DNA from 2 places in the Roseibium algae genome. Region 1 is predicted to be linked to the other one. Evidence: predicted binding sites of a transcription regulator. Region 1 holds the regulator's gene; the other holds the start of a gene.

Evidence for each region. The regulator HrcA, encoded in region 1, represses chaperone genes, less so after heat shock. The targets are predictions, from matches to a motif close to GTTAGCACTCNCNNNNNGNGAGTGCTAAC.
Region 2: groES (co-chaperone GroES) is a predicted target of HrcA. The motif match lies at 6,715-6,743, and genes of this name have one in related genera.

Annotation. Positions count from the first base shown of each region.
Region 1 is NZ_JBAKIA010000007.1:146,135-155,602, forward strand. Features, by position in the region: gene V6575_RS12895 (VHL beta domain-containing protein) at 1-1,686, opposite strand, end outside; gene V6575_RS12900 (ActR/PrrA/RegA family redox response regulator transcription factor) at 1,798-2,355, opposite strand; gene V6575_RS12905 (ActS/PrrB/RegB family redox-sensitive histidine kinase) at 2,439-3,779, opposite strand; gene secB (protein-export chaperone SecB) at 3,961-4,443, shown strand; gene V6575_RS12915 (HesA/MoeB/ThiF family protein) at 4,529-5,332, opposite strand; gene hrcA (heat-inducible transcriptional repressor HrcA) at 5,415-6,464, opposite strand; gene rph (ribonuclease PH) at 6,673-7,386, shown strand; gene rdgB (RdgB/HAM1 family non-canonical purine NTP pyrophosphatase) at 7,397-8,035, shown strand; gene hemW (radical SAM family heme chaperone HemW) at 8,035-9,204, shown strand; gene phaZ (polyhydroxyalkanoate depolymerase) at 9,435-9,468, shown strand, end outside.
Region 2 is NZ_JBAKIA010000002.1:423,672-433,139, forward strand. Features, by position in the region: gene V6575_RS05640 (M16 family metallopeptidase) at 1-839, shown strand, start outside; gene V6575_RS05645 (M16 family metallopeptidase) at 843-2,174, shown strand; gene V6575_RS05650 (EAL domain-containing protein) at 2,322-3,791, opposite strand; gene V6575_RS05655 (sigma-54-dependent transcriptional regulator) at 4,386-5,852, shown strand; gene V6575_RS05660 (hypothetical protein) at 5,970-6,539, shown strand; gene groES (co-chaperone GroES) at 6,846-7,133, shown strand; gene groL (chaperonin GroEL) at 7,188-8,831, shown strand; gene V6575_RS05675 (glutathione S-transferase N-terminal domain-containing protein) at 8,937-9,468, opposite strand, start outside.

The DNA of each region.
Region 1 (9,468 bases):
GCTCGATGCTCCACCCTGACGCGGCAGTGTAACAACACCCTGGCCCATTTCAGCAACCGTGGCTGTTGAACCATCTGTTGCGAACGTCACCTGAAGGTCCACGCCTGCTGTGCAAAGATAATCTGCAATGCGTCCGTTGGGTGACATCGAGGCTGAGCTGCGGCTCTCAAAGGAAGGGGCGTTCATTCCGCCGATTGAACCCGGTGGGACCGGACCTGCTGGTCTGGTTTCTTGTGGGAAGCCGAAGGATTGTTGGGGGGCCACGGGTGGAGCGCCGTTCGTGATGTTCACTTCCCTGTAGGGAGAGCGAATGGCGTAGATGCCAAGGCATTGACCACGCATGCTGCGTACCATCCAGGCGTGGGATACATAAGTCTGTTGTTCGAGGATCTGACCTGGTTCCAGGCGGGCATAGACCCGCTCTCCGCCATTGTAATCAATCCAGTTTACGTCAACTGCTTCCCGGCTTGTGTTGCGGAACACGATTTGACCAGGTCGATTTCCATCCATGGACTGGATGCGGCCAGCCTGACCGCACGAAACATCTGAATCGGCGACTACACTTGCACCGCCAGCGCCAGACAAATCATTCTGCCCGAGAATTTGTTGAGGCAACGCGCAAGTTGCTGCAAAGAGCCGTATTGGCTTTGCACTGCCCTTCAGCGACACAGCGTATGCGGGCGCACCCTGGATCTGGATGGTCAGAACCGACTGCGAAATCATCGCCTGCCAGAGTGGGTCCGTCAACGGCAGGGCGATTTGTGGAAAGGATTGCCCATACTGGTTGTTTGTGCTGCCGCCGATTGCTGTGTATGTCGCGGAAAAGTCACCTGCTGTGATTTGAACCGGCTCTGTAATCCCTTCGGCTGTGGAGGCCGAAGTTTGGCTGAAGACGATGGTTGCTTCGCCAGATTGAGTGCGACAGGCCGAGATGAAATCACTGTCGTCCGTTTCAGGAACACCATGCATAAGATCCATACGCGCCCCAAGGCCGACGCCGTTGGTGCGCGTGCTCCAAATCCGGGTTTCAGATCTTGCGATATCAACGCCGTTTTGTGAGCCGTTCAGATTGCCGAATGTACCCTGTTGCCCAGTAAGGTCAGGGGAATTGTTTGAAGTTCCGTCGATATTGACCTGCTCAAGTGGCTTGAAAAGCCCGTTATCCTGTGAGCCTGCCGCGTTTGGGGCCGTTATTGTCTGCTGAGTGTTGGAAAGTGTTTCCGTCGGTTTTGGCAAGGTTGTGCTCGGGCGACTTGTCGTGGCCGGTGTCAGTGCAGTCGAGCTTTGGGCTGAAACGGCCCCTGATGTCCCGCCGATCACTCTCGCTTTCCCCGGTTTGCCATCCGTCGTGACATCGACCACAAGGGTTCCGCCAGAACACAGATCAGCGCTCCGATAGAGGACGCGGCTGTTTTCCAGTGTGACTGCAAGTTCTGATGCGCACGGCGGCAGCTGTGACGCGCTGCCCAGCGTATCGATCACAACACCTTCGTCGTCCCGACTAATGATCGGCCGGTACTTCTTGTTAATGGTAACAGACCGGATCCCGGGCTTGGCCGGCTCAACGTTAATTCTGAGTGTTTCCGGTGGCGTTTGTGCCATTGCGGTATGAAGCGCGCTCAGCAGAAATGCACTCGCAAGGCCCGTAAGAAATAGACGGGAAGGGCCGACAGCCGAAAGCGGCATGGGCAGTCTCCGTAAGATGTCAGGAACAGGTCATGTTATAAGTTCGGCACGTTACTCAAAACAGAGGGAAAAGGGCAAGTAAAGCTTTGAAAAATGCCGCCGACATACTCGCTATCGAGGCGCGCGCTTTGCAAGTATCCGTTGTAGCGTACGCCGGTGCATGCTCAAGCGCCGAGCCGTTTCCGATACGTTGCGATCACACAGCTCATAAACACGCTGGATATGCTCCCATCGAACCCTGTCTGCAGACATAGGGTTTTCTGGTGGTGGTGCCTTGTCTGAGCTTTTGCGGGAAAGGGCTGCCAGGATATCGTCCGGATCGGCTGGCTTGGCCAGATAATCAACTGCGCCGAGTTTAACGGCCGTAACAGCCGTGGCGATGTTTCCATAGCCTGTCAGAATAATTGCACGAGAATTGGGTCGTTTTTGATGGATGGCTGAAATCACATCCAGCCCGCTACCATCTTCCAAACGCATGTCGACAATAGCAAAGGCAGGGGCTTTGAGACCAACCTTCGCGACAGCATCTTTCACACCGTCGGCAGTTTCGGTTTCAAAGCCGCGCTTTTCCATAGCTCGCGCGAGGCGTTGCTGAAAAGCCTTGTCATCATCGACAATCAAAAGGCTCTTGTCAGCAGCAGCTTCCAGATCCGGCAGTAAGTCGGTCATGGTCAGGATCCTGTTTCTCTATCCTACGTCTGCATTTCCGTTTTGGTTTACTGGCGGCCGGCAGCAGATCCAACTTCCCTATTTCAGTTCTTATGCAAGGAAAAATCTTGCCCGTCCATATGCCCCAGCGACTCAATTGCCGCACGAGACCAGGTGACTCGTATATGTGCGCCATGATCTGGGGGAGCACGATTTTCGAGGAAAAGCTTGGCCTTGGTGCGTTCCAGTAGTGTTTTGGCAATGAAAAAGCCAAGCCCTAATCCTCCTCCGGTGTCACTGCGTGCGGTTTTGCCGCTGCGGACCGAGACATAAGGGTCACCAATCTTTGCAAGGATTTCCAATGCAAAACCTGGTCCGTCATCACGAATGGAAATGCTGACAGTTTTTTCATCCCATACCGCAGTCACCTCGACCCGGCTGTTGGCAAAATCGACTGCATTCTCCAGCAAATTACCCAGGCCATATCGGATGGCGGCATTTCTCGACCCAACAGGTTCAGGGCCTTTTCCCGATGCCGACACGGTAATGTCGACGCCAAAGCCGCGGTGTGGGTCGATAACGTCTTCCAGAAGCTGAGATATCTTCATGTTCTGAAACATGGTGTCTTCATCGCTCGACAGGCTTGTCAGCTTGCGCAAGATGTCCCGGCACCGCTCAGACTGAGATCGTATCAGGCTTATATCTTCAGCGCGTGGATCATCCTTGTCGAACTCGTCGCTCAGTTCTTTTGCAGCCAGGAAGATTGTTGCCAAGGGTGTGCCCAGTTCGTGGGCCGCAGCCGTTGCCAGGCCGTCCAGGGCATTGAGATGCTGCTCTTTAGCCAGAACCAGTTCGGTTGCGGTAAGGGCGTCCGCCAGCTGGCGGGCCTCCTCGGCGACACGAAAAGCGTAGATGGCCATGAAACCGAGCGTGGATACGAGCGCAATCCAGGTTCCGATGGAGTAAATCGCTGGCAGCGCGAATTCCGGGCTGTTTGACCAGGGCAGCGGCAAATGAAGGACCGCCAGAACAGTGGCGCATAAAGTTGCCAATGTACCGAGGGTGATTGTCTTGCGTGCCGAAAGGGCCGTTGCAGATACCATCACCGGTGCAATCAGCAGGAAGGCGAAGGGATTGTCGAGGCCCCCTGTTAGGAACAGCAGGCCGCTCATCTGCAAAATATCATAGCTCAGTTGAAGTGTGGCCGCACTTTCCGAGAGTCTGAGTGATGCAGGTGAGCGAATTTTCAAGATGATGTTTAGCCAGGCAGATAGCGCGACCAGGGCGAAAGCAGGTCCAACTGGCAAAGGATAGCCAAATCCGACATGCACAACTAGTAGCGCTGCGGTCTGCCCGCCGACTGCCAGCCAGCGAAGACGGACCAGTGTATCAAGCCTCAGGCGTCGGTTCGGGCGGGTTGCATTGGTTTTTGGAAGATCAATCATCTGCCAGTTTTGAATCGGATTCTGGTCCTTGGCAAGGCCGAAGCCCTTGTGTGCTGCGGCCCTAAATGGTAGCCACCGGCACAGATAGGTTGTGTGGTGTAAAGCGGGCCGCCCAGCCTGATGCTGTTCATTATCGCGAATGGCTGTCCTGAAAAGCACCGCGAAACGGAATTGAGATACGATGAGCGATACGAATGACGCCGGCGCACAGCCGCAGGCAGGAACAGCGCCCGCCGCACCGGGCATGAATATCCTTGGTCAGTACATCAAGGATCTCTCGTTTGAAAATCCGAATGCACCAGGTTCACTGCAGCAGGGCGAACAGCCTAAGCTCGACATCAATGTGAACGTGAATGCTCAGCCAGTTGGTGAAGGACAGTTTGAAGTTGTCCTTACCCTGAACGCCAAGGCAGAGCGTCCGGACATGGTGATGTTCAACGTTGAGCTGGTCTATGCTGGCTTGTTCCGCATCACTGGTGTTCCGGATGAGCACATGCACCCGTTTGTGATGATCGAATGCCCGCGCATGATTTTTCCATTCGCGCGCAACATTCTGGCTGAAGCAACGCGCAATGGTGGCTTCCCACCGCTCCTGCTTGATCCAATTGATTTTGCTCAGCTCTACCGTCAGAACATGGAACAGCAGCCGGCAAAGCCGAACTGATCCATCGTTTGATGTGAGAATTATGAAAGGCCGCAGTATTTTCTGCGGCCTTTTTTTATTCAGTACAGAATTTGCTTACGCTGGATCAGGCTTCTTCCAGCATGTTTGCCCATGTCTTCGGAGTATCGCCGTGGAGGGGGTTTTTTCTTGAGCGCTTGTAGCGGATGGTTTCCATTCGGAAGGCCCTAGCATCAAACATCATCAACCGTCCGACGAGGCCTTCGCCTGCGCCGGTGATTTCCTTGATCACTTCCATAGCCTGCATGGATCCGATAATGCCGGTCAGCGCACCCAGAACCCCTGCCTCGGTACAGGTTGGCAACAGGCCGTCTCGCGGACGGTCCGGAAACAGGCATCTATAGGTTGGATGCGGATTGCCCTCAGAATCTCTCTCAAATGGACGAAGAGTTGTGATTGATCCGTCAAACTGGCCAACAGCTGCCGTAATCAGCGGCCTTTGCGCAAAAAAGCAAGCGTCTGAGACGAGATAGCGTGTTGCGAAATTGTCAGAACCGTCAGCGACCAAGTCGTAATTGGAGATTAACTGCATGGCGTTGTGACCGCCAATACGGGTCGGATAGAGGTTTACTTTGACGTTTGGATTGAGGCGGGCGATGGCTTCGGCAGCGCTGGCGACTTTGGGTTCTCCAAGTTGACCGGTGTCATGGATGACCTGACGCTGTAGATTGGACAAATCAACGCAGTCATCATCAATGATCCCGATGGTTCCAACGCCAGCTGCCGCCAGATACTGCAGAAGAGGTGCGCCCAAACCACCGGCTCCAATCACGAGAACGCGGGCGGCTTTCAGCTTTTGCTGCCCTGGTCCACCTATTTCTTGCATGACGATGTGACGTGCGTAGCGTTCAAGTTCGGCAGGCGTAAGCATATGGGTCTGTCCGCTTTGCGAAAGTTCAAGGAATGATTTCAAATGGAGTGATGCGATGAACGGTTGGGAAGCGCCACTGCCATCACTTCAAAATCCGACTGATCAGCTTTGCCGTATAGTCGACCATTGGGATCACGCGGGCATAATTCAGTCTGGTTGGGCCGATAATCCCCAGTACGCCGACGATCCTCTGGTTGCTGTCGCGATAGGGGGACACAATGAGCGAAGATCCGGAGAGCGAGAACAGGTTATTTTCGGAGCCGATGAAAATTCGAACGCCATCGCCCTTTTCAGCTAGGCCAAGCAACTGGATGACATCGCGCTTGTTCTCCAGGTCATCGAATAGAAGCCGGATCCGTTCGAGATCATCCGATGCTTCCAGATCGGTCAAAAGGTTTGAGCGGCCGCGTACGATCAGTGTTCCTGGCTCTTGAATCGCATCTCCGCCCCAGACCGCAAGCCCGGCATCCACGACCTTCTGGCTAAGTAGATCGAGTTCTGCCAGATCTACATCGCGAACCCGCTCCAGCTCCTTGCGGACTTCGTTTATGGTGCGTCCCTGCAGGTGGGCATTTAGATAGTTTCCCGCCTCCACCAGCGCTGATGGCGGCAGGCCTGCGGGCAGGTCGACCACACGGTTTTCCACCTGACCATCCTCACCGACAAGAATTGCCAAGGCCTTCAAAGGCTCGATGCGAACAAATTCGATGTGTTTGAGCCGCATATCGGACTTGTGAGTCAAAACCACTCCTGCCCCGCTGGACAGTCCGGACAGCATCTGGCTCGCTTCCGTCAGGACCTGCTCTGCAGAGTTGGCCTGTTGGGATGCGCGAACCTGAACGTCGATCTGTTGACGCTCTTCCTTACTCAGATCGCCAACTTCCAACAGCGCGTCGATGAAGAACCGCAAGCCGACTTCTGTTGGCAAGCGTCCGGCGCTGGTGTGTGGTGAATGCAGCAAGCCCATGTGCTCAAGGTCAGACATGACATTGCGGATCGAGGCCGGGGACAGGGACATGCCCAGCGCGCGCGAAACATTGCGTGATCCGACCGGCTCGCCGGTATCCAGATAGGATTCGACGATGGACCGGAAGATTTCCCGCGAACGTTTGTCGAGGTCGCTGAGGCTCAACGAAGGCACTCCTTGTTTGCCTAACCCGGAAGGGAGAGGAATAATTTCATAAGATCTACGACTAGATATAGCCGCAAAAACCGCTCTGGTGGCAAGCAGGCCTTTACGTTGTCCGGCCTCAAGGTCTACAAGGCCGATAACATGCGCGGTAAACCGGGCAGAAAGTTTGAAACTGATGGCTTGAGGCCATTGATTGAGGGAACCCATGATGCGTCCATCCAAACGTGCAGCCGATGAACTTCGTGCCGTGACTCTTGAACGCAGTGTTTCCAAACATGCTGAAGGATCTTGTCTGGTCAAGTTCGGCGATACGCACGTACTATGCACTGCCAGTCTTGAAGAGCGGGTTCCGCCGTGGCTTCGTGGCCAGCAACGCGGTTGGGTGACGGCAGAATACGGCATGTTGCCTCGGGCCACCGGAGACCGGATGCGTCGTGAGGCAAGTGTTGGCAAGCAGTCGGGCCGGACTCAGGAAATTCAGCGGCTGATCGGCCGGTCCTTGCGGGCGGTTGTTGATCTGGAAGCTTTGGGCGAATGCCAGATTTCGGTGGACTGCGACGTCATCCAGGCCGATGGCGGAACACGCACTGCCGCGATCACAGGTGCCTGGGTTGCCTTGCGGGACTGCATCGAATGGATGCGCGCGCGCGAAATGGTTAAGAAGCAGGTCCTTAAAGACCACATTGCCGCGATTTCCTGCGGCATTTACAACGGCACACCGGTGCTGGATCTTGATTACGCTGAAGACAGCAACGCGCAAACGGATTCCAACTTTGTCATGACTGGTTCTGGCGGAATTGTGGAGATCCAAGGAACCGCAGAAGGCGCGCCATTCTCTGAAGAAGAGTTTGGCCAGCTTCTCGGCCTGGCCAAGACAGGCATTGGCCGTCTCGTTGATTTGCAGAAAATGTCCATCTCTTGAAGAGAGTCTCATGAGCAATCGAAAGCTTGAACCAGGTCGCCTGGTCGTTGCCAGTCACAACAAGGGCAAGATCCGCGAGATCAACGAACTTCTTGCGCCCTACGGCTTTGACGTCGTGTCTGCTGGCGAACTCGATTTGCCTGAACCCGAAGAGACGGGAACAACTTTTGAGGCGAACGCGGAATTGAAGGCAGTGGCCGCCGCAAACGCTTCGGGGCTTCCCTCCTTGGCCGATGACAGCGGGTTCTGTGTGGCGGCTCTGGACGGTGATCCTGGCATTTATTCAGCGCGCTGGGCGGGGCCTGATAAGGATTTCGCCATGGCTATGCGTAACGTGGAAGAAAAGCTGCAGCAAAAGGGTGCTATGAACCCTGATCAGCGCCGCGGATCTTTTGTGGCGGTTCTTTGCCTGGCTTGGCCTGATGGTCACACGGAATTCTTCCGAGGGGATTCGGAAGGCCAAATTGTCTGGCCGCCTCGCGGAGAAAAAGGTTTCGGCTATGATCCGGTATTTCAGCCGGATGGCCATGAGCGGACATTTGGGGAAATGACTTCTGAAGAAAAGCACGGCTGGTCGAAAACCGGACCTGCTTTGTCTCATCGTGCACGGGCGTTTCAGCTGTTCTCCAAAGCCTGCTTGGAGGATTGATGTCCGACCGTCTGATGACATCCCGCGATAGCGGGTTCGGCATCTATGTGCATTGGCCGTTCTGTGCGGCCAAATGTCCTTACTGCGACTTCAATTCCCATGTGCGCCATCAGCCGGTGGATCAGGATCGTTTCGTTGCGGCCTTTGAGCGTGAACTGAAGCATTTTGCCGACCTGACCAAGGGAAAAACCGTCAATTCGATCTTTCTGGGCGGTGGCACGCCATCATTGATGGCTCCGAAAACCGTCGAGCGTATTCTGGATTGCATCTCTGGCCTCTGGTCCATGGATGACAATGTGGAAATATCGATGGAGGCCAATCCGTCCAGCGTTGAGGCGGAACGGTTCCGGGGCTATCGATCTGCTGGGGTAAACCGGGTGTCGCTTGGTGTTCAGTCCTTGCATGACCGCGACTTGAAACTTCTTGGGCGATTACACGACGCTGATACGGCTCTCAGAGCTATTGAAATGGCACGAAATACCTTTCCGCGACTTTCGTTTGATCTGATTTATGCCCGGCCCGGTCAAACCGCTGAAGCCTGGCAGAGCGAGTTGGAGCGTGCGATCTCTTTAGCAGCGGACCATCTCTCGCTCTACCAGTTGACGATCGAGGAAGGCACGCCGTTCTACACTTTGTATCATGCTGGCAAGCTCAAGATTCCGGAGCCGGAACTTGGCGCAGAACTCTATGAGTTGACCCAATCAGTGACTGAAGCCCATGGACTGCCCGCTTATGAGGTGTCCAATCACGCTAAGCCGGGTGCGGAATGTCGTCATAATCTGGTTTATTGGCGCTACGGTGACTACGTCGGCGTTGGCCCAGGCGCGCATGGTCGCCTTTCTGTTGGTGTTAGCAGATTGGCTACAGCGACTGAGCGTCATCCGGAAAGCTGGCTTGGAGATGTCGAAGTCAATGGTCATGGCGTGATCGAAAACGCAGGTCTGAGTGAAGAAGAACAGGGCGACGAATACCTCTTGATGGGGCTCCGTCTCGTTGAGGGAATCGACGTCGCGCGATACGAAGCACTTGCCCATCGGAAGATTGACCCGGGCCGCCTTGCTGTCCTTATTGAACATGGAATGGTTGAGGAGCTGGCGGGTAACCGGCTTCGCGCGACACCGAATGGCTTTTCCGTTTTGGATGCCGTCGTCGCCGACTTGGCAGCATAGTCACCTCAATATCGGCGGTTTTATCTTCTAAATCATGGGTTTAACGTATGATCGCTATGCTTGTGGACTATTGACCAGATCAATTTTTTATAGATAGACGCCTAAAAATTCTTAATTATTAGCAGTATTGCTACGTATCGTGTGTTTGGTTTATTATGCTGCAATGCAAAAAAGCGTCGCAGACGCTGACCGGCATTTGCGCCGGGGTGAATTCGCAAGGAGACGTGCGCGTGCCGTACTACCATCTCTACGAACTCAATCATG
Region 2 (9,468 bases), on a different contig from region 1:
ACGGATCTCCCGTCATTGGCTGGGAAAGCGAAATCGAAGCTCTCAATCGCGATGCGGTGATTTCCTTCTATGATCGGTTTTACACACCCAACAATGCCGTTCTGGTGATTGCCGGAGACGTGGACGTTGAAAACGTCAAAGCCCTTGCCGAGCAAACCTATGGCAAAGTTGCAAGGCGGGCAGAACCTGGCGAGCGCGTTCGCCCGACCGAACCTCCACTGTCTGGAGAAAGGCGCATTGCGGTTTCGGATCCACGCGTACGGCAAGAAACTGTTTCCTTGACCTGGATCGTACCAAGCCAGAACACCGCCGAAGGCCGCTCTTCTGAAGCGCTCGACGTGCTTGCCTATGTCCTGGGTGGCGGTGCTACAAGCCGCCTGCACAAGGAAGCCGTTCTGAACCAGAAGATGGCGATCAGCGCTGGTAGTTATTATCAAGGTAGCGCGCTTGATGATGGCCGTTTCGGCTTTTATGGCGCACCGAGCCCTAGCCACACTCTCGACGAGATTGAAGCAGTGATCCACCAGGAGCTCGACAAGGTGATTGAAACCGGCATTACCAAGGAAGAACTTGCCCGAGCCAAGCGGAGTATGATCGCCGATGCCATCTACGCGCAGGATAGCCAACAAAGTCTGGCGCGAATTTTCGGCAGCGCGTTGGCCACCGGGAGAACCGTGGAAGATGTGCAAACATGGCCGAGCCAAATTGAGGCAGTCACCCTGGAGGACGTCCAAAACGCTGCGCGAAATTACCTTTCCGGAATCCCAGTGGTCGGGCAGTTGAAATCCGAGGCCGAAGCGACCATTCCTTCCCCCACCGATAAAAAAGAAAAGTCCTGATCCATGCTGCATATTGCCCAGAAACACCTGTTGCGCGCGGCAACCATTGGACTGAGCGGCCTTGGGGCCCTTGGATTTACACCGCTTGCAGCACATGCCGTTGAAATCCAACGCGTCGTCAGCCCCCAGGGGATTGAGGCCTGGTTGGTCGAGGATCACACGGTTCCGATCATCGCCGTCAACTTCTCCTTCAAGGGTGGAGCAGCTCAGGATCCAGATGGCAAAGAAGGCGTGACGAGACTTCTTGCCTCCACTCTCGATGAAGGCGCCGGAGACCTCTCCTCAGAAGACTACCAGGCCCGCCTGGAAGATCTGGCGGTGAGCGTGAGCTTCGACACCGGCAAGGACTATTTCTACGGAACGATGCGCACCTTGGCTCCCACACGCGACGAAGCATTCGACCTGCTCAAGCTCGCCATTAATGAACCACGCTTTGATACCGTCGCAGTGGACCGCATGAAAACCCAACTCGCAGTCGGTATTCGCCGTCAAGACCGCGACCCAAGCAGCATCGCATCTCGCAACCTTCTCAAAGCCATGTTGGGTGATCATCCTTATACCCACCCAACAAATGGCACTGAAGAAAGCCTTGGCGCGCTTACATCAAAGGATCTCGCGGACCAAAAAGATCGTATTATGAGCCGTGACACTCTGAAGATCAGTGTTGTGGGCGCGATTGATGCCGAAACGCTTGGACCTCTCTTGGACAAGGCGTTTGCAAACTTGCCTGAGACAGGCGACCTCAAACCGATTGCCGACATCAAACCACTTGCGGGACAAAAGGTAACTGCGAGTTTGGATGTGCCACAGGCCAACCTGCTGTTTGGCTTGCCAGGCCTCACCCGCGACGACCCAGACTATCAAGCAGCCTTTGTGATGAACCACATCCTTGGCGGAGGTAGCTTCACCTCCTGGCTTTATGAGGAAGTTCGTGAAAAACGCGGACTGACTTACAGCACCGGCACATCGCTCTCGCCTTACGATGCAGGCGGATTGATGCTTGGCTCAGCTGCAACACGTGCAGATCGTGCTGATGAAACGTTGGCCGTAATCTTGGAACAGTTCGAACGGATGGCGACTGATGGTCCCAGCCAAAGTGAACTGGACAGTGCCAAACGCTTCCTGATCGGGTCTTACCCTCTTCGCTTCGATGCTTCGGGCAAAATTGCCCGTCAGCTTATCGCCCTTCAAAACGCAGAGTTGGGGATCGACTATTTTGATCGGCGCAATGCCGAGATCGAAGCTGTCACTCTTGAGGACGTTAAAAGGGTCGCAAAGCGCCTGATCGCTGGAAAAGTACCAAGTGTTTCAATTGTAGGGCCTTCTGAAGGCTGAACATTAGAAACGTCGCAGAAGCGCCACCCCTGGTCGGGTTCAATCATTCGATCAGGGGGGCAGCACTGTCAGAGCGAGCGCAATTTTATTATGCACGCCCGGTAAATTCAGTGCACTTTCCCAACTGCAACAGCTTTAAATTGAAACTCAGCCAGCCGCGCGTTTGCGTGCTGCTGGTGCCGGTGTGCCTTGAAGGACCTCTGCACGCACAGGACGCGGCGGTGAGAACAGATTGCCCTGCGCCATCCGGACTTCGTAATCCAGCAGCTCCAGAACCTGGGACTCAGTCTCCACGTGGTCTGTTATCAGCTCAATGCCATAACGGTGAAGCAAGTCACCGAAATCCGACGGATGGATATGGCCGTGATCGGTTACCCGGCGCCCAATCAAATAGTCAGCATTCAGCTTGGCGAATTTAAAGCCCTTTTGTGCCAGAGACTTAAAATCCATTTTCATATCGGTGATGCGATCAACCGAAAAACTGAAACCGATCTCGGACAGCGCGCTAAGGCTTTCCATCTCCATCGCACCCATTTCAGAAATGTCTTGCTGACTGAATTCAAAAATCAACACGTCAGCCAAATTCCGATTGGCCGTCACAAATTCAAGAAAGCCTGGAAAGAACGTTTCATCGACAAGTGACAAGGATGAAATATTGCAGAAAAGCGCTGCATTTCGATTTCGGGAAGTCAACCGGCGAACAACTTGAACCGATCGGAACAACAGCAGATTGTCAATCCGTGCGATCTGCCCCGAAAGCACCGCTTCGGGAAGAAATGCTGCGGCCTCGACAAGCTCTCCTCGGGAATCGCGAAGCCGAGTATAGGCCTCATAGTACTTGACCTGGCGTTGTGGCAACGTAACGATAGGCTGTAAGTGCAGTTCCACCCGATTGGCATTCAGCGCAGAGGTTATCAGCTCTCGCATAAGCGGATCTGATACGGGAGCAACCTCAGGTGCATCTGCTAACGACGCCTCGGCTTGCTCAAACATACCGCCAGCTTCTCTGTCGGGCATGACCTGATGAGACGCCTGTCGGGAAAGCTGTTCCGGCTCCCGCACCTGCGGAGGCACTCTTGGTGCCTCGTGGCTAGAAGCAGGATGATTGGCAGAACCGTAACCTGGATCTTGTTGATAGCCTTGTTGTGCAGGCGGTGGAGCTGTCTGATAAGAAGGTTGTTGAGCGTAGTTGCCAGCATAAGGCTCACTGGCCTGTGGAGTTCTATAGTGAGGCAGCTCAGGGTGTGCAGCCGGCGAAGCTAGTGCTTGCTGATCGTCGACCCGGTTCTCCAAATCAGACATGGCTTCCGCCATCTGTTTCACCAGCGTGCCCAAAACCTCGACTTCGGCAAACAAGGGATCAAGTTCTTCCCGTGTTCGCCGCGGGACCGCATATTCAACACCAGTCAACCGGCCTTCCAGATTGCCAACATCATCGTCGAGCTCGGCCATCCGGTCTTCAAGCCGATCAACGGCATCGCTCACAGCAGTGCGATCCCTCCCCCGGCTAACCAGAAGGTGTAGCAGTATCATTGTGCACATTAGCGCCATAGCAAGAGACACTGCTTCTCCAAACGGCCTCTCGAACTGGAAAATCAGCACAGCGGAAACCGACATTGCAATAATGCCCATGCAAATAGCTATAAAAATGCTTGCTGTGCGCCCCATGGCTGCCGATGGCTCTCAACTCGAATCACAAATTTGAGGTTAATCATGCCTTAAGAACTGATTGTCTTCGAATCCTATCCCAATCCCTTCGTGATTTAGATGGGTTGTCCCCCGATATGGCGAGAAATGGCCCCTGAACAAGGTAGTTTTCAAAAGGCTGAAGCAATATCGGCGTGTTAATTACTCATGGGCAGCAAACTCAGAGACACTGAATACCTGACGTAGCGTCCTCAAATGCCTCTTTGCCCCTCACCCCTTCCGAAAGCAGTCGCTTTTGCCCTACAAGCCGAAGTCCAACTTTATACACTCGTTTACCATCCCTTAAGCATCGGCTAACGGCTAAAAACAGTTTTTTAGCTTCTTCAAAAGAGCCCTGTCCCCGGCGTTATCTAAGAGTTGACTAGCTTGCAGTACCCACCTCATTCCTATTTTAAGAGATATGACAACGCTTTGTTTACCCTGTTCATAGAATGATTGGTTTGCCGGATGAAACTCTGACCGGTCCGAATCAACTCAGCTCAGAGAGACGGGGGACGCCCAGCAATGGGGAGTATAGAGGGTCAAATCAGACCTATGATGTTACGCGTTCTGGATAGTTCGCCCGCAGAAGCAGTGCGAACCGCAGCTGTGAGTGGAAAACTCTCAGTCGAGTGCCTGGACCCAACTCTCTACAGCCTGTCCGAGCGATGCCTGGAGGATCTTTCCAGGGACAACACCGATGTTCTCATTCTCGATCTTGAAGCCATTGGCGGAGAAACAGCTCTTGAACCCTTCGCGGTTCGCTGCCCCTCCACTGTGATCATAGCCATTTCTGCGCAAGGTTCAGTATCTCGAGCTGTCAACGCAATGCGCTCAGGGGCGCATGACTTCCTGACCAAGCCATTTTCTCTGGATGCATTGGCATCCAAGATTACCTTTCAGTTGGACCAGCGCAAACCATATCTATCCGCCCAGAAGTCCAAGCTTACGATTGAGCAAGCATCCAAACCAGATGTGACACCAACATCTAGAATAACAAACGCTGCATTGGATCAACTGATTGGCAAATCCTTGCCAATGCAGACCGTGTACGAACAGATTTCCCGCATGGCGCCCTCGCAAGCTCCCGTGTTTATCACCGGGGAATCCGGCACTGGTAAAGAACTCTGCGCCAACGCCATACACAACCTCTCCGACCGCCGCGACGAACGTATTGTCACGATCAACTGCGCCGCAATCCCAAAAGACCTGATCGAGAGCGAAATTTTTGGCTATGTTCGGGGAGCATTCACCGGGGCAACGGACAATCGCGCTGGCGCTGCCGAACAAGCTGACGGAGGAACGCTGTTCCTTGATGAGATTGGCGAAATGGATATTTCGCTACAAAGCAAGCTTCTGCGCTTTCTGCAGACAGGTACGTTTCAGAGGCTTGGTGACACAAATAGCCGCCAAGTAGACGCCCGGATCATCTGCGCTACCAATCGCAATCCATTGGCCGAAATCGCAGCAGGCCGTTTCCGCGAAGACCTTTATTACCGACTTCATGTCTTGCCCGTTCAGCTACCGCCTTTGCGGGACCGCCGGGATGACATCATGGACTTGGCTAATGTGTTCCTGCAGCGCTTTGCTGGAGAGGAAGGACGCAGTTTCAAAGGCTTTGATGCGGATGCTGAGGCGCGTCTTCTCGCCTACAACTGGCCTGGCAACGTCCGGCAGCTTGAAAACACCGTTCGGCAAATGGTTGTGATGAACGAAGGCCAATCCGTCACTCTGAATATGCTGCCGATGCTGATACGAGACCCATCCGGTCGCGGTGCCACGATTATTGACCTGTCCCGTGAACGGGCCAGAGCACAACCGATCGCACGCCCGTTTGGAGCAATCGAGCCACTTTGGGCTCAGGAGCGCAGGATCATCGAAGACGCTCTCGATGCCTTCGACGGTAATATTGCCATGGCTGCCGCCGCACTCGAGATCAGCCCCTCCACGATCTATAGAAAACGCCAGTCATGGCTGGAGCGAAGCTGTTAACTGGCTTCGCGTTTACTTCACTGAAGTCATTTCCTTGTGTCTAAACTCAACTAGGTCTATATCGGCTTGCAACAAGTTGAAAAACATGACGGTTGGGCATGCGTAGGGGTTCGCACTATGATGGCAGGTAATATCGCAAGATCAGCTTTTCGTGCAGCTGTATTTTCATTTTCAGCGATCATAACGACGGCATCATTGGCAGAGACTACTTCTGCTTCTATCCCTGCTCCATCCTCAGAACTTCTTCAAAGCATCCAAACATTGGACCGCGCTTGGGATGCATCTGACTTGGGCTTCACAAATGCAACATTTGCCGTATCCCCTGCCACTGGCTATGGACAATATCAAAAACGTCCATCCAATGTCTTCACTGCAGACGACACGCTCACCATATATGCAGAGCCTGTTGGTTATGGTTTTGAGAAGACAGAAAACGGCTATCGGCACGACCTTGAAGTCAGCTATAGCCTTCTGAACATGACAGGCCAGGTTCTGGCGACGCAGTCCTCCTTCACACGATTTTCGGGTGAAGCTCAAGATCGCAAACGGGAACTTCCGACGAACCTCAGCTTTCAGTTTCAGGGCCTGCCAACTGGACATTACGTGATCGAAGCTGCATATGCTGACAAGCTCAGCGCAAAAACAGCCACTTTGTCATTACCATTTGCAATCGAAGCTGCCGAATGACAGAAACAACCTGACGGCCTAATACGGTTCAGCGCCTAACCGATCTACCTGCAAGCCAACGGTCGCGTTGGGCGTGAGAACACAGCAATTGTTTACCACCCCACCAAGGCGTTGAGTCAATTTTTGCGGGTTTGGCATTGACAAATTAGAGGCTCAATCCTACATCCAACTCGTCGTTAGCACTCGCCCTAAGGGAGTGCTAACAGGCCTAGCGGGATAAGCCCGCACGATCATTTGTAGACAAATTATCATGCCCGCACGCTGCCTAAAAGGTTGGGGGCGTGCCACATGAGAGGAAAGAGCAAAATGACATTTCGTCCGCTGCACGACCGTGTCGTTGTTCGCCGTGTTGAGTCTGAAGAAAAGACCGCCGGTGGCATCATCATTCCGGATACTGCCAAGGAAAAGCCGCAGGAAGGCGAGATCATCGCTGTTGGTAACGGCGCTCGTGACGACGCTGGCAAAGTAGTTGCCCTCGACGTCAAAGCTGGTGACCGCGTCCTGTTCGGTAAGTGGTCCGGTACCGAGGTCAAGATCGACGGTGAAGACCTGCTGATCATGAAAGAATCCGACATCATGGGCGTGATCGCTTAACAAAGCGAACCCTCCTGATATCCTTTCAAGTTCTATGTAGAAGTGAGACGTTTTATGTCTGCTAAAGAAGTAAAGTTCGGGGTTGAAGCCCGCAACAAGATGCTCAAGGGCGTCGATACACTTGCAAACGCCGTCAAGGTAACACTCGGCCCTAAAGGTCGTAATGTTGTTCTGGACAAGTCCTTCGGCGCTCCACGCATCACCAAGGATGGTGTTTCCGTTGCCAAGGAAATCGAACTTGAAGACAAGTTCGAAAACATGGGCGCGCAGATGGTTCGGGAAGTTGCTTCCAAGACCAACGACATTGCTGGTGACGGCACCACGACTGCGACCGTTCTTGCGCAGTCCATCGTTAAGGAAGGTGCCAAGGCTGTTGCTGCTGGCATGAACCCGATGGACCTGAAGCGCGGCGTTGATATGGCTGCTGCTGAAGCTGTTAAGGCCATGGAAGCTTCTTCCAAGCCAATCACCACATCTGCTGAAGTTGCACAGGTCGGCACGATCTCCGCAAACGGCGACGCGCAGGTCGGAAACGACATTGCTGAAGCAATGCAGAAAGTCGGCAACGAAGGCGTCATCACTGTTGAAGAAGCCAAGTCGCTCGAAACCGAACTCGAAGTCGTTGAAGGCATGCAGTTCGACCGCGGCTACCTGTCTCCTTACTTCGTCACCAACCCTGAAAAGATGCTTGCTGACCTGGAAAAGCCTTACATTCTCCTTCACGAGAAGAAGCTTTCCAACCTGCAGGCAATGCTGCCAATCCTGGAAGCTGTTGTTCAGTCTTCCCGTCCACTGCTGATCATTGCAGAAGACGTTGAAGGCGAAGCTCTTGCCACACTCGTTGTCAACAAGCTGCGCGGCGGCCTTAAGATTGCTGCTGTCAAGGCTCCTGGCTTCGGCGACCGTCGTAAAGCAATGCTCGAAGATCTTGCAATCCTGACCGGTGGTACAGTGATTTCCGACGATCTCGGCATCAAGCTGGAGACTGTCACTCTCGACATGCTCGGCACTGCTGAAAAGGTCGCGATCACCAAGGAAACAACAACCATCGTTGATGGCGCTGGTTCCAAGGATGACATCCAGGGTCGCGTTGGCCAGATCAAGGCGCAGATCGAAGAAACAACTTCCGATTACGACCGTGAAAAGCTGCAGGAACGTCTTGCCAAGCTTGCTGGCGGTGTTGCCGTGATCCGCGTTGGCGGTGCTACGGAAATCGAAGTTAAGGAAAAGAAAGACCGCGTCGACGACGCCCTGAACGCGACCCGTGCGGCCGTTGAAGAAGGCATCGTCCCTGGCGGTGGTACTGCTCTGCTTCGTTCCAAGCTCGCAGTTGCCAAGCTTACGTCCGACAACCCGGACATCATGGCTGGCATCAAGATCGTTCTACGTGCTCTTGAAGCTCCGATCCGTCAGATCGCCGAAAACTCCGGTGTTGAAGGCTCGATCGTTGTTGGCAAGATCCAGGAAAACGACGACGCAACATTCGGCTTCAATGCGCAGACCGAAGAGTTCGTCAACATGATTGAAGCTGGCATCATCGACCCGACCAAGGTCGTTCGTACAGCCCTTCAGGACGCTGCATCGGTTGCTGGTCTTCTGATCACCACCGAAGCCATGGTTGCTGAACTGCCTAAGGACAGTGCTGCGCCTGCAATGCCTGACATGGGCGGCATGGGCGGCATGGGCGGCATGATGTAAGCTGCCCGGATCCTATCCGGACTATTGAAAAGGGCGGTCTTAAGACCGCCCTTTTTATTTGATCAACAAACAATCAAAGCTGCAAATCAGCTTTCGAAGGGCCGCTTAATCCCGTGCAGGGATATTCACCGCTGCAACGCTTGCCGGGCGGGCTTCACAGACTTCCTGCCAGCGGATGACATTGGCAAAGTTCTCCATGCCGACATGCTCACCTGCTTCATAAAATCCGGTGATCGTGCGCGCCCAAGGCCAACACGCAATATCAGCAATGCTGTAATCTGAGCCCATGATGAAATCGCGTCCCTCAAGGCGCTTGTCCAACACCCCGAGCAGACGCTTTGTCTCATCACGGTAGCGCTCAAACGGCCGACGATCCTCATAGTCCTTGCCGGCGAACTTGTGAAAGAAACCAAGCTGTCCCGGGATTGGCCCAAAGCCGCCCATTTGCCACATCAGCCACTGAACTGTCTCATGGCGTTCGGCTGCATCAGACGATATGAATTTTCCGGTTTTTTCGGCCAGATACAAAAGGATAGAGCCGGATTCCCAAAGTGCCAAAGGTTTTCCGCCAGGCCCATTAGGATCCAGAATTGCAGGGATCTTGTTGTTGGGATTCAGAGACAGAAACTCAGGCGTC